One region of the Shewanella sp. GD03713 genome, then DNA from elsewhere that is predicted to be linked to it. Evidence: riboswitches for the same ligand, from Rfam matches in the RefSeq annotation. Region 1 holds a riboswitch; the other holds the start of a gene.
What was found. Region 1 has a riboswitch for cobalamin ahead of N5E87_RS17620 (TonB-dependent receptor). Riboswitches for the same ligand answer to the same signal wherever they lie in the genome.
Positions count from the first base shown of each region.

Region 2: it holds a riboswitch for cobalamin, as region 1 does, so the genes downstream of both, N5E87_RS16680 (ABC transporter ATP-binding protein) here and N5E87_RS17620 (TonB-dependent receptor) in region 1, are expected to answer to the same signal.

Region 1 is NZ_JAOCIW010000001.1:4,021,807-4,025,410, reverse strand. Features, by position in the region: gene N5E87_RS17630 (hypothetical protein) at 1-493, shown strand, start outside; gene N5E87_RS17625 (hypothetical protein) at 738-1,406, shown strand; cobalamin riboswitch at 1,534-1,764, shown strand; gene N5E87_RS17620 (TonB-dependent receptor) at 1,873-3,604, shown strand, end outside.
Region 2 is NZ_JAOCIW010000001.1:3,782,487-3,786,090, forward strand. Features, by position in the region: gene N5E87_RS16675 (iron ABC transporter permease) at 1-670, opposite strand, end outside; gene N5E87_RS16680 (ABC transporter ATP-binding protein) at 667-1,632, opposite strand; cobalamin riboswitch at 1,765-1,924, opposite strand; gene N5E87_RS16685 (histidine phosphatase family protein) at 2,105-2,827, opposite strand; gene metH (methionine synthase) at 3,038-3,604, shown strand, end outside.

The DNA of each region.
Region 1 (3,604 bases):
TATCAGCGTTGGCCCGGGATTCTTGCTACTGCGTGACAACGCCACGCCGCAAATTCTCGCCGACGATACGGATTACGCCTATCTGTTTGGCTTTCATCATGCTCAAGAGATCCTCGACAAATATTGGCAGCAAGGCAGCAAAATTACCCTAGGTAAGTCCTCCTTTGCCTTTACGCGCCCCGACGGCAAAGTGGTACCCGTCGGTTATCGGGCTGACCTTAAAAATGTCGAGCAACTGATTGAACGCATTCCGCGCCTCACTTGGTTAGCGCAGGCAAATGATGGTTTTGTGGGGATCAGTGAAAAAGGAGAATGGGTCTCTTGGTCGATGAATCTGGGAATGTTTGATAAATCGCCGGTACAACCTGCCGACTCCTTGGTGGTTAAGCCGCTGGAATTTACCCCCGCTGCCCAATGTGAGACCCCAGAGCAACGGCAGGCGATTTTGAGTCAGGCAAGGCCGCAGCGTAAAATCAATTGGTCATTTGACTAACTCATTGTTGGGCATGTAGGGCATTTCTCAGCTGGTGAAGGTTCATTCACCAGCTTGTTTATCCCTCACCGACCTATCTTTGGCTGCTATTTGCTGTTTTACAGTTGTTATGACTGTATAAGTATCATTTTGTTTTGCTTTTTAACTGTTATCTTATTTACATCTTCGCTAGAATGCTGGATGTTTTCTATGCAATTTCATATGTCGTATTAACCCATAACAATGCGATACAAGGATGATAATAATGAAATGTATACCCCATATGCAGATGAGGTTATGGCAGGGCGCGAGCGTATTGATGCTATGCAGCCTAATCGGTTCTGAATCCGTTGAGGCGAAATTGGATATGCCTCGCCATGAGAGCAGTGCTTCCCATTCCCATGTGCTCCCCGTCTTTAGCCAGCAATTAGGATTTAACCTGCCAGAGGGGTGGCGCAAAGCCTACCATGAAGAACGTGCGGGCATGTTTATGGCGGAATTTGTGCCGGAGCAGGAGGCGCTCAATCAATGGAGTGCGCTGTTTTGTGTGCAAGGCTTTAAGGATATGGCCGAAAGCGTGAGCCCCGAGCAGTTTTTAGATGCGATGGCCGAGACTTACCAAGCCTCCTGTGACGGTGAGGTGGTTTACCAAAAGCTGGGGGATACCCAAGTGGATGGTCACGACGGATTTCAAGCCATTCTTGGTTGTACCACTATGCCGAATCTCCATGGCGCGACTCAATTTAATCCTACGGCCTTTACCTCTCATCCCCAGGGCGAAATTGGTTATTACACTGTAGTGAGTGGCGACAAGGATTTGTATTTGCTGCATAAATCGATGCGTGGTGAGGTGTTTTCTGCCGATAAACCTCCTCTGCAAGCCGCCAACAGTGCCGACTTTATCTCTGCCTTAGCGCCCTTTTCCTTAAAGTAGTTGTCAGTCGATAGACGGATGATCATGGACTTTCATCCGTATAGACGTCTATAATGCGCGCGCTCAGGCTTGATATGCCACGAGCCTTGTTGGGCGTTAACTGGTTTTTTCGCCCTATGAACCTCATTTTTAGTCAACCTTCTGTGGTGCTTGCGACGCATTCGTCGCGAGATAATCGGGAAGCCAGTGAAATTCTGGCACTGCCCCCGCAACGGTAAAAGGTGAGAGACGACCGCATTCGTTAGGTAGCTCAAGATGAGCCAGAGAATCGAGTGTGCAAAGGTCAGTTTCGCGTTTATCTCTCGTTGAGATAGACATAGCCTAAGTCCGGAGACCGGCCCTAAAGGTGTTTTTGAGATTTCGGTGGGCAGATCTCAAAATGCGATAGTGACTGTCAGTATTTGTTACTGAATCAACGGTATCGTGGCGCCAATGCCCCGTTTTCCTTGCAGGAGTTAAAGGTAAAATGGGAACACATCCAACTAAAATCGCGCTGCTGATCGGCAGCCTTTGCAGCTTTTCTGTTATCGCCCCCGCCGTGGCGGCCGATGATGCCAGCGTTGCCAAAGTCGATGAGCATATTGTCGTCATTGGCCGTTCAGACAAGACCCCCTTAAATATTGCCGCTAATGTGAATGTGATTGATGCCGCTGCGATTGAGCAGAGTGGCGCAACCAGCTTGACCGAAGTGTTACGTGGTCAAAGCGGTATTCAGCTATCCGACAATAACATTGGTACTAGTTTCGCGATGCGTGGCTTTAGCGCGAGCTCTGCGGTTAACAACACCTTGATTTTGCTCGATGGTCGCCGCTTAAATAATATCGATATCGCCGCGCCTAGCCTGAATGCGATTCCGCTCAATTTAATTGAGCGTGTTGAAATTCTATCGGGCAGTGCCGGCGTGCTCTATGGCGACCAAGCGGTAGGCGGGGTGATCAACATTGTAACTAAATCGCCTGAGAATACGGGCGGCAGCGTGCAATTATCCGGCGGCAGCTTTAATACCTACGAAGGTCGCGGCGATGTGTCGGGCGCCATCAATAAAGATTGGCACTATTTCCTGACCGGTAGCTACAACCAAGGCGATAACTATCGTAAGCATAATGCCAATGAAACTGGCTCTATCTTAGGCCGTATTCAATATAAAACTGCCACAGATTCTTTCTTCGTTGAAACCAGCTATTACGATGATGACCGCGAGAATCCTGGGGCGTTGACCCCTAAGCAGTTCAAAGAAAATCCACGTCAGTCTTCTAATAGCAGCGAATATGTTCATGAGATGACCACTGCGGCGCGCAGCGGTTATCAGCATCAGCTTAACCAAAACTGGGCCTTAGCGGCGGATCTGGATTACAGCGATACCTTAGTGACCTCATTAAACTGGGGCGCGGGTAGCCAAAATACTCGCTCGCTGCTCATGTTTAGCCCTAAAGCACTTGCTAATTACAGCACCCGTCAAGGTGAGCTAAACCTAGTCACTGGTTTAGACATCAGCCGCGGTAAGGCCGAGTTTGACTCTACGGCACGCAGCAACGTGCAGGAAATGCAAAGTGCTTACTTGCAAGCCACTGTGCCATTAAGCCACACCTTAAGCTATGTGGTGGGCGGCCGTTATGCGCGGGTGACCGACGATCTGGTCGATGGCAATGTGTATCCAAACGGCATCGATTTAGATGAAGATGCGACCGCATTCGAGTTCGGTTTAAATTACCGTCCGAGCGCCGAGCACAGATTCTATCTGCGTGGCGATGAAAACTTCCGCTTTGCTAAGGTCGATGAGCAAGCTTACACCCCGAAAGATGTGTATGGCTTAAAGCCGCAGACAGGCCGCTCCTATGAGGCGGGTTGGGATTGGACTGTGGCCAGCCAAAGCCTACGCGTTAGCCTATATCGCCTCGATTTAGAAGATGAAATCGTCTTCGACCCAAGTGCTGAAAAACCTGTTGGCGGCAGCTTCCAAGGTGCCAACGTCAATGCCGATGCATCACGCCGCTATGGCGCGAGTGCCGATTGGGATTGGCAGGTTACTCAAGCCCTCACCTTAGGCTTGGAATATAACTATATTGATGCTGAATTTACCGATGGGGTGAATGATGGCAAGCAATTGTCTTGGGTGGCTGAGCATACGGGACGCGGTTATGTCAGTATGGATTTTGCCGAGCATTTCCAAGTGTTTGCCGAGGCGATTTACACGGGCG
Region 2 (3,604 bases), 240 kb from region 1:
GGCTGGCAAAGTACAGCAGTAAACTGGTTAACGCGCCAAACATAAAGGAGGTTGCCACGCCAGAGAGCAACATGCGCTCTACCTGGCTCTTAAGGCCTAACCCTGCTAACGCCAGCACGATTAACACCGACAGACTGGCCCCAATAAAGGCGCCGAAGGGCAAACTAAACCACAAGAGTCCCGCAAAGCCCCCCGCTCCGCTAAAAATCCCCGAATTGGCTATCGCGCCCGCATTGCCAAACAGGCCAGAACCTGTGAACAGCGTCAACATGACCACGGCACCAAACGAAGCACCGGAGCTAATGCCGAACAAATAAGGATCGGCAAGGGGGTTACGGGTCACGGTTTGTAGCACACTCCCCGCCAAGGACAGCCCAGCCCCCGCCACAAAGGCGAGTAAAATCCGTGGCAGTCGCAGCTCCATCACAATCCGCTCTGTCATGCTGCTGGTGCTTACGGCCTCATCAGTCATAAACAACTGACTGAGTTTATTGATAAACACATGCAGCACATCTAAAAAGCTAATGTTTGCCGCGCCAAAACTCGCGGCAGCGATGGGGGTGAGCAGGGCAAAGCCCGCCAAGCCTAAAATCAGCCATTGCTGGCGGGTGAGCGGCGTAAAAATATGGCTAAAAAAATTCATGGTCACCAATTTGAGTGTGTCTATCATGGCGTGGGTTCAACGCTATGCTTGTGCAAGGCCGCAGTTGGCGCCCCGGAGGTATGACAGGCGCAGGCCACAGGAGGTAACGCTTGAGCCGAAACTGGGTGGGTGTCACTCGCCGCGTCCGCAGTATCGCTCTTAGGCTTTTGATAGCCATAAAAGTAATTAATCAAGGGGTTACCATGCTGTGGATGGGGCGTCACTTGGGCGCATACCCCAAACACTTCGGCAATACGTTCTTCGGTTAACACCTGAGCCGGCGTGCCCATGGCACTCACCAGCCCTTTATCCAGTAGCAATAAGTGGTCGCACAGAGCGCTGGCTAAATTCAGGTCATGAATCGAGGCGATGACACTGATCCCAAGGCTTCGCACTAGCTCTAAGATTTGAATTTGATAGCGGATATCGAGGTGGTTTGTCGGCTCATCTAAAATCAATAACTGCGGCTGCTGCACTATGGCGCGGGCGATTAGGGCGCGCTGCTTCTCACCACCCGATAATCGATCGTATTGCTGATGCACTTTATGGCTCAGACCGACCTTTTCCAGCGCCTTGGCAATCTTGTCACTGTCTTCGCTGGAATGGCTATCAAACATGCCCTTGTGGGGCGTGAGTCCCATGGCAACCAATTGCTCTGTGGTCATATCGAAATATTGCGGCGTATCCTGCTGCACCACAGCGACTTTACAGGCAAACGCCTTGGGCGACAGCTCGCTAATATCCTGCGAAAACAGGCTGATATGCCCTTTAGCAGGGCGAATAAAGCGGTATAAACAGCGCAACAAACTAGATTTACCCGCGCCATTGGGGCCAATCAGCCCGAGCATTTCCCCCTTCGGCAGGGCAAAGCTTATCTCCGAGAGAATGGTTTTTCCCTCTATCGCCCAGCTCAATTGGCTGACCTTAAGTGCCATATTGGCGGAAGTCGCAGCGGGCGCTAAGGGCGCAAGGCTCGATGTGGAATGCATCACTAACGATTGCTCCCACATGAATATTGATTGGTGTTATTTGTGCCTGCCGCCGCTTGGGCCAACAGGACGAAACTCATTAATGTCATCTTCTGCTCCCTCGAGTTACCCGCTCGAGAACTAAGGCTGCACGCAGCGAAAACAGAAATAGGCAGGTATCCTGACTCGTAGGTAAGAAGCAAAGCGCTTCGACTACTCACAGTTGCGGGTACAGTTCGGGCTACTGACGGGCAGCTCCCCGATTCCCTATTATGTTTGGGTTATCCGGCGCGCTTAAATACTGTTGCCTTTAAGCAATAGCACTCAATCGCACAAAATTCCTAACACCTATTTCTGCGACCTTTGAGCTTAACGTACTGGGTTCGTTATCTGGCTCAAACGTCAGGGAAAAGCATTATCCTATATCTTGCTCATTAGGCAATGCTGTTTAAATCAGAAAATTTTCATCATACCGATGGCAGATGCGTTCAAGCTACTCACAGTGACCCGAGGGCCAGTCTAAACGCCAGTATCTTTTACCTTGCTCATCCTCGAGGACATTAATCGTCACCACCGCCGCCACGGGTAAGGCGAGCTGACTGTAAAAACCTAAGGTTTTCACCGCCCCCAGCGCCCTTGACATCAAGTGGCGAATAACCCCGCCGTGGGTCACTACCCAGATATTCGCCGCGGGAGCATTGGCATTAAACTCGCCGTGGGCCTGTTCATCATCCATCGCCAGCAGAGCAAACTCTTTATCGAGGATTTGTTCTATCGCCCCATCGATACGGGCTTCGAAACTTGCCATGGCTTCACCATTGGGCGGTGTCACCTCCCAGGGATTCTGCCAATAGGCCGCCATCCGCTCGCCATCGCGTTGATATAAATCATCGAGCAGGCAACCATCCCAATCGCCGAAGGCTATTTCCTGTAACTCCTCCAGCAGATTGACCTTAAGCGGCAAAGGCGCGGGCGCATCTAAACTACTGCCCACGGACGCACTCGAATGCAATTCAGCCGCAAAGGCCTTGGCAAACTCGGCGCAGCGCCTTGAGGTCGAGCTATAAATGCCGTGGCACACAGTCGCCTGCGCCTCCACCGTCGCCGACATCTGCCGCCAGCCTTTGTCGCTCAGCGGCACATCGACTCGGCCACGTAAAATCGCCCCGCCCTCGCATTCTCCATGGCGTAACAGTAATAACCTGAGCTGCTTCATCTGATCTTTCCTTTTATCGTTTTTATCTGGGTTATCTCGCCTATGCTATACCAACTTTAGCCTTGCCCTGACAATCCGATGTCGCGTATTATGGACGTCTATACGTATAAATGTCCAAAACATAACGAACGACATTCAATAATAAAATGCAATTTGTCACCCGATTGCGTACTTTGGACTCAACTTAGCTGTAGTAAAGGTAATCATTTTATGGCGATATCTCTCCATCGAGCCAGCCAAACACTGGCAGACATTCGCAACCAGTTGTCAAAGCGCATTCTGATTTTAGACGGCGCCATGGGCACTATGATCCAAGGCTACAAGCTGGAAGAAGCCGATTACCGTGGCGAGCGTTTCAAGGATTGGCATACCGACGTTAAGGGCAATAACGATCTTTTAGTGCTCACGCAGCCGCACATCATCAAACAAATTCACACCGACTACCTATTAGCCGGTGCCGATATTATTGAAACCAACACCTTTAACGCCACCACTATCGCCATGGCCGACTACGACATGCAGTCACTGTCCGCCGAAATTAACCGTGAAGGTGCGCGCCTCGCCCGTGAGGCCTGTGATGAAATCGAAAAGGCCACGGGTAAACCCCGTTATGTTGCCGGTGTGTTAGGGCCCACTAACCGTACTTGCTCTATCAGTCCCGATGTTAACGATCCCGGATATCGCAATATCCACTTCGATGAGTTAGTGACCGCTTACTGCGAATCGACCCGCGCCTTAATTGAGGGCGGCGCCGATATCATTATGGTCGAGACCATC